DNA from 2 places in the Pseudonocardia sp. Ae505_Ps2 genome. Region 1 is predicted to be linked to the other one. Evidence: riboswitches for the same ligand, from Rfam matches in the RefSeq annotation. Region 1 holds a riboswitch; the other holds the start of a gene.
What was found. Region 1 has a riboswitch for cobalamin ahead of metE (5-methyltetrahydropteroyltriglutamate--homocysteine S-methyltransferase). Riboswitches for the same ligand answer to the same signal wherever they lie in the genome.
Positions count from the first base shown of each region.

Region 2: it holds a riboswitch for cobalamin, as region 1 does, so the genes downstream of both, Ae505Ps2_RS15455 (hypothetical protein) here and metE (5-methyltetrahydropteroyltriglutamate--homocysteine S-methyltransferase) in region 1, are expected to answer to the same signal.

Region 1 is NZ_MCIP01000001.1:959,883-963,283, reverse strand. It holds gene mdo (NDMA-dependent methanol dehydrogenase) at 1-1,272, opposite strand, end outside; cobalamin riboswitch at 1,503-1,712, shown strand; gene metE (5-methyltetrahydropteroyltriglutamate--homocysteine S-methyltransferase) at 1,839-3,401, shown strand, end outside.
Region 2 is NZ_MCIP01000001.1:3,229,018-3,232,418, forward strand. It holds gene Ae505Ps2_RS15450 (chloride channel protein) at 1-1,364, shown strand, start outside; cobalamin riboswitch at 1,361-1,550, shown strand; gene Ae505Ps2_RS15455 (hypothetical protein) at 1,585-1,962, shown strand; gene Ae505Ps2_RS15460 (DNA polymerase IV) at 1,984-3,401, opposite strand, start outside.

The sequences.
Region 1 (3,401 bases):
GTCACCGTTGATGGAGTGGTCGACGACCGGGCGGACGGTCTCGAACGTGCACTCCTTCGGGTTGCCCGGGGTGCAGGCGTCGCCGAGGACGTGGTTGGTGATCCGGTCGACGTCGGCCGCGTCGCCGATGATGGTGGGCGCGTTCTCGTAGAACTTGGTCGGGCCGACCCCGAGCCGGTTCTTCGAGTAGGTGTCCTGCTTGACGTCGGCGAACTTCTCCGGGATGCCCACGTCGCGCAGCAGCCGGATGGACGCGGCGAGCGCCGCGTCGGCGGCCTGCGGCTTGGTCATGCCGCGGGTGTCGACACCCATGGCCTCGGCGATGTCGGCGAAGCGCTCGTAGACCACCGGCATGTTGAACGCCCACACGCGGGGCAGCGCGATGGCGTTGTTCAGGCCGTGGTGGGTGTCGTAGAACGCCGACACAGCGTGGCTGATCGAGTGGATGATGCCGAGACCACCGGAGTTGAACGCCTGGGCGGCGATGTACTGCGCGTACATCATGCCCTCGCGGCCGGAGAGCTCCTGGCCGTTCCAGACGGCCTTGCGCAGGTTCTGGGAGGTCAGCTTGATGGCGTGCAGGGCGTTGCCCAGCGACGGCTGGAAGTCCAGCCGCGAGACGTAGGGCTCCGAGGCGTGGGCGAGCACGTCGAACCCGCACTGCGCGGTGTAGTCGATCGGGCAGTCGTAGTAGAGCACCGGGTCGTCGATCGCGAGGGTGGTGACCGACGCGTCGTCGAAGGCGACGTACTTGTGCGGGTTGTCGGGGTCGGTCGTGGTGTCGGTGATGACGTAGGCCCACGAGGTCTCCGAGCCGGTACCGGCCGTGGTGGAGACCGCGATGTGCGGCGGGTTGGCCGGGTTCTCGGACTTGTTGAAGCCCTCGAACTCGTTGACGTTGCGACCGTCGTGGGCGACCGAGACGCGCGCGCCCTTGCAGGCGTCGTGCGAGGAGCCGCCGCCGATGGAGACGAAGGAGTCGCAGTTGTTCTGCTGGTAGAGGCCCACAGCGTCCATGACGTTGTAGTCCTTGGGGTTCGACTCGACCTTGTCGTACAGCACGACCTCGAGGCCGTGGTACTTCATCGACTCGACGATCTTGTGGACGATGTCGGTGCCGCGCAGGCCCGACGTCATCACCAGGGTCTTCTTGAAGCCCAGCTTGAGCGCCTCGGGGCCGATCAGCTCGTGCGACCCCGGGCCCATGAGCGCGCGAGGGAACGGGTGGAACTCCTTGATGGGGAACGGCTTGAGCAGCTCGTCTACCTGCATGTCAGCCCTTTCTGAGGCAGGCGGATGGGGTCGGGGCCGAACGCTAGGACCCCTGTGGCCGCGCGCACAGGGGTGATCGGCATTACCCCTCGGGAGACCGGGCAGGAAACCCCTCCGAACGGAGGGGGGCAGGGTGAGGTCGCCCGTCGATCCGTGTGGAGAGGGCTGAGTACTGCAAACATATTGCAACAGGGAGAGTTCGGCAACAGTTCGCCGGGCTCGTCCTGGGTTAGGGTCGGTCCGCCGACGGTTCGTGTCATCCCGGGAACGGGGCGTCACGAGGCAAGAGGGAACCCGGTGGGAATCCGGGACTGCCCCGCAGCGGTGAACGGGAACGACCGCCGTCAACAGCACTGGGAGTGATCCCGGGAAGCGACGGCCAGTAGGTGTGAGCAGTGCGCCCGTGAGTCCGAAGACCTGCCGCCGGTGCGTGCGCCGTCCGGCGTGCGCGGATCCGTGGCCTCGCGGGAGGGCCGGGCGGACGACCGGGCACCGTCGTGCCCGGCGGTCGCGGGCGCCCCCTGCCGGCGACGGGTCCTCCACCGCACTCGCGAGGAGAGAGGGCCGTGAGCATTCCTTCCAGCAGCACCATCGGCAGCACCGTCCTGGGGTACCCCCGGATCGGGCCGGACCGGGAGCTCAAGCGGGCGACCGAGGCGTACTGGGCCGGGCGGAGCGACGCGTCGGCACTGCACGACGTCGCCGCCGGACTGCGCCGCGACACCTGGACCGGGTTGCGCGACGCCGGGCTCGGCTCGGTGCCGGGCAACACGTTCTCGTTCTACGACCACGTCGGAGACACCGCGCTGGCGGTCGGGGCGGTGCCGGAGCGCTTCGCCGGCATCACCGACCCGCTGGAGCGGCTGTTCGCGATGGCGCGCGGCCGCACCGGTGCCCCGGCCTGCGAGATGACCAAGTGGTTCGACACGAACTACCACTACCTGGTCCCCGAGGTCGGCCCGGCCACCCGGCTCGCGCCGGGCAGCCGCAAGGCCCTCGACGAGTTCCGAGAGGCCCTGCGCATCGGGATCACCACCCGCCCGGTGCTGGTCGGACCGGTGACCTTCCTGCTGCTGTCGAAACCGGCCGACGGCGCACCGGAGGGCTTCCGCCCGCTGGACCTGCTCGGGCCGCTCGTCGAGGTCTACCGCGACCTGCTCGCCGAGCTCGCCGAGGCGGGCGCGGAATGGGTGCAGCTCGACGAGCCCGCCTTCGCCGCCGACCGGACGCCGGAGGAGATCGCGGCGCTGCGCCGGGCCTACGACCGGCTCGCCTCGGCGACCCGGCGGCCGAAGATCCTCGTCGCGTCGTACTTCGGGGAGCTGGGCCCGGCGCTGCCCGCGCTCGCCGCCACGGCCGTCGAGGGGCTGGCGCTCGACCTCGTCGCGGGGGGTGCCGACCTCGATGCCCTCGACCCGGCGGTCCCCGGGCTGGACCGGAAGGTGGTGCTGGCCGGCGTCGTCGACGGGCGCAACGTGTGGCGCACCGACCTGGACCGGGCGCTGGCGACGGCGCAGCGGCTGGTCGGCGTCGCGGGGCGGGTCGAGGTCTCCACGTCGTGCTCGCTGCTGCACGTTCCCTACGACCTGACCGTCGAGACGGCCCTGCCCGGCGACGTCGTCGACATGCTGGCGTTCGCCCGGCAGAAGGTCGAGGAGGTCGTGCTCCTCGGGCGCGCCCTGCACGAGGGCCCGGACGCGGTCGCGGCGGAGTTAGACGCCGCACGAGCCACCAGAGAGCGGGTCGCGGCCACCGCGCGCCGCGACGAGCGGGTGCGCTCCCGGCTCGCCGCTCTCGGCCCCGACCACTACCGGCGCAGCCACGGCGACGTGCGGGCGAAGGTCCAGCGCGAGGCGCTCGGCCTGCCCGTCGTCCCCACGACGACGATCGGCTCCTTCCCGCAGACCGCGCAGATCCGGCGCGACCGGGCCGCGCACCGCTCCGGCGTGATCGACACCGGCACCTACACCGAGCGGATGCGCCAGGAGATCGTCCGGGTGGTGCGGCTGCAGGAGGACATCGGGCTCGACGTCCTGGTGCACGGCGAGCCCGAGCGCAACGACATGGTCCAGTACTTCGCCGAGAACCTCGACGGCTTCGCCACCACCGACCACGGCTGGGTGCAGTCC
Region 2 (3,401 bases), 2.3 Mb from region 1:
CCCCGGTGCTCGGCGGCCTGGTGTACGGCCCGCTGGTCCAGCGGTTCGCCCCGGAGGCGCGCGGGCACGGGGTGCCCGAGGTGATGTTCGCCGTCGCGCGCAGGGGCGGGCGGATCCCGGCCACCGTCGCCGCGGTGAAGGCGCTCGCGTCGGGGATCTGCATCGGGACCGGCGGCTCCGTCGGCCGGGAGGGCCCGATCGTGCAGATCGGCTCCGCGCTCGCCTCGGCGATCGGGCAGTGGCTGCGGGTGCCCGCCACCCGGCTGGTGCTCATGGTCGCCTGCGGTGCCGCGGGCGGGATCTCCGCGACGTTCGACGCCCCGGTCTCCGGGGTGGTGTTCGGCCTGGAGCTGATCCTGCGGTCGTTCAGCGCCGAGGCGTTCGGCGTGCTGGTGATCAGCTCGGTGGTCGCGAACGTCGTCGCCGAGGTGATCGCCGGCGACCGCGCGATCCTGACCCTGCCGCACTTCGACCTGGGCAGCCCCGCCCAGCTGCCGCTCTACGCGCTGCTCGGGCTGCTCGCCGGGCTGCTGGGCTGGGCCTTCGCCCGGATCCTCTACGTCGTCGAGGACGCCTGTGACGCCGTCTGGCGCGGCCCGGAGTGGCTGCGCCCGGCCGTCGGCGGGCTGCTGCTCGGCGCGCTGCTGCTGGCACTGCCCCAGATGTACGGCGTCGGCTACCCCGTGCTGGAGGCCGCGATCGGTGGCCGGTACGCCGTCGGGTTCCTGCTCCTGCTCGTCGTCGGGAAGATCCTCGCGTCCAGCCTCACCATCGGCATCGGCGGGTCCGGCGGTGTGTTCGCGCCGTCGCTGTTCGTCGGTGGCACCGCCGGTACCGCCTTCGGCTACGCCGCCGCGGCCCTGTTCCCGGCGCTGGACCTGCACCCCGGCGCGTTCGGTCTGGTCGGCATGGCGGCGGTGTTCGCGGGGGCGGCGCACGCCCCGATCACCGCGGTGCTCATCGTGTTCGAGCTGACCGGCGACTACGCCCTCATCCTGCCGCTGATGGCCGCCGTCGTCCTGGCCACCGGCCTGTCGAACCTGGTGTCGCGGGACAACATCTACACGCTCAAGCTGCTGCGACGCGGGATCGACCTCGCTGCCGACACCCCGACCGACGAGGCGCTGCGCCGGGTCGTCGTCGCCCAGGTGATGCGTCCCGTCGACGGCACCCCGCCCGGCCCGGAGCTGCCCGCGCTGGACCCGGCCGCCCCGGTGCACGACGTCCTCGGGGTGCTCGCCGCGCACCGGGGAGCCGCGCTGCCCGTGCGGGAGCCGGACGGGCCGCTGCTCGGGACGCTCGCCGAACACGACCTGCTCGACCATCTGCGGGGGGTGTCGGGGCGGGGGACGGTTGACCACTGACCCGGTCGCGTGATGGGCTCCCCGACGACGACGGAACAGGAAGCCGGTGCGAATCCGGCGCGGTCCCGCCACTGTCACCGGGGAGTGCCCTCCCCACACCGGTGCCACCGCCCGCGAGGGTGGGAAGGCCGGGGAGGGCGCGGGGATCCGGGAGCCAGGACACTGCCCGTCGTCGCGGATTCCCACTGGTGAGGGCGCGGACCCTCGAGGAGGACATGCGATGAGCCACGACCTGGTGGTGCTCGGTACCGACCCGTCCGGCGACGGCGCACCCCGCCCGGGTGCCCACGTCGCCGACCTGCTGGCCGACGCCGAGACCGTCTTCGCCTTCCCCCAGGCCGAGTCGACGGCCCTGTTCTACGCCGAGGCGTGGCGGGTCGAGCCGGTCACCCCGCGTGACGCCGTCGCCCGGATCGGGGCCTGGGCCGCCGCCGGACCCGCCGGCGGCGCGGTGCTGCTGGTCGGGGGCGACCCCGCGGCCGACGCCGCGCTCGGTGCGGTCCTCGACGGGTTGGCGCGCACCGTCCCGGCGCTGCGGGCCCGGGTCGCCGAGGGCAGCCGCGTCGCGCCGCCGCACCGCAGCCCGCTGATCGGCTGAGACCGCCGGCGGGCGGCGCGCTCAGGCCCGCCAGCTGCCCAGCGGGTCGGCCCGGGTGAGGTCGGGGTCGGCGGCGTCGAGCGTGCGGGTGCGGCCGGGCCCGGTGTAGGCGGTCTCGAAGCGCACGGTGACCCGCCCGTGCCCGGCGCCCTGGACCCAGCCGTGGCCGTGCTCGGGGTGGGCGACGTCGTCGCCGGCGCGCCAGGGCCGGTCCGGGTCGGGTTCGCGGTCGGGGCGGCCCGGGCGGACGGGGCCGGGCACGTCGCCGGCACCCGTGGTCGCGTCGGCCCCCGCGGTACCGCCGGTCCCCGCAGGACTGTCGGCCCCCGCGGCCGCGCCCGTCCCCGTCCTCGCGTCGGTGTCCGGAGGTGCGTCGGTGTCCGGTGGTGCGTCGAGCACGGCCACCCCCGCCGCGCCGGCCCGGGCGGCGGCCGCGGGCGGGGGGTCCAGGGCCGAGGCCGTCGTCCACCCGTTCTCCGAGGGCACCGCGTCGAACAGGGCCAGCGGCGGCTCGTCGCCGAAGCCGGACACCGACACGCCCAGCAGCCGCACCCCGCCCTCGCCGACCGCGCCCTCGGCCAGCCGGCGCGCCACCGCGACCAGGGTCGCCAGGTCCCGGGTGCCGAACGGGGTCGTCTCCGACCGGGTGTGGGTGGTGAAGTCCCCGGTCCGCGCCTTCACGGTGACGGTGCGGGCGGTCCGACCGTCGGCGACCAGCCGTCGGTGCACGGCGACGCAGATCGACTCCACCGCGGTGTGCACCGCGCTCATCGCGGTCAGGTCGGCGTCGAAGGTCGTCTCCGCGCTGATCTGCTTGGCCGCGCCGCGCGGGGCGACCGGACGGTCGTCGATGCCGCGGGCGAGACGGTGCAGCTCGGACCCGATCGCACTACCCAGCACCCCGGCGACCTCGCGGGCGTCCATCGCGGCGAGCTGCCCGATCGTCTCGATCCCGATCTTCCGCAGCGCCTCGCCGGAGACCGGCCCGATGCCCCACAGTGACCGCACCGGCAGCGGGTCGAGCACGGCCGCCTGCTCGGCGTGGGCGATCACCCGCAGCCCGTCCGGCTTGGCCAGCTCGGAGGCGATCTTCGCGATCTGCTTGCCCGACCCGGCGCCCACCGAGGCGGGCAGCCCGGTGCGGTCGCGCACCGCGCCGCGCAGCCGGGTGCCCCACTCCCGCACCTGGTCGGGGGAGGCGCCCACGAGGTCGGGCGGCTCCACGAACGCCTCGTCCACCGACACCGGCTCCAGCACGGGGGAGAACTCGCCGAGGACGGCCATGACCTCCTCGGACAGCGCCTTGTACAGGGAGAACCGGGGCGGCAGGACCGTCGCGTGCGGGCAGCGCCGCCGCGCCTGGCCCATCGGCATCGCCGAGCGTGCCCCGAACACCCGGGCCTGGTAGCTCGCCCCCGCGACGACGCCGCGAGGTCCCG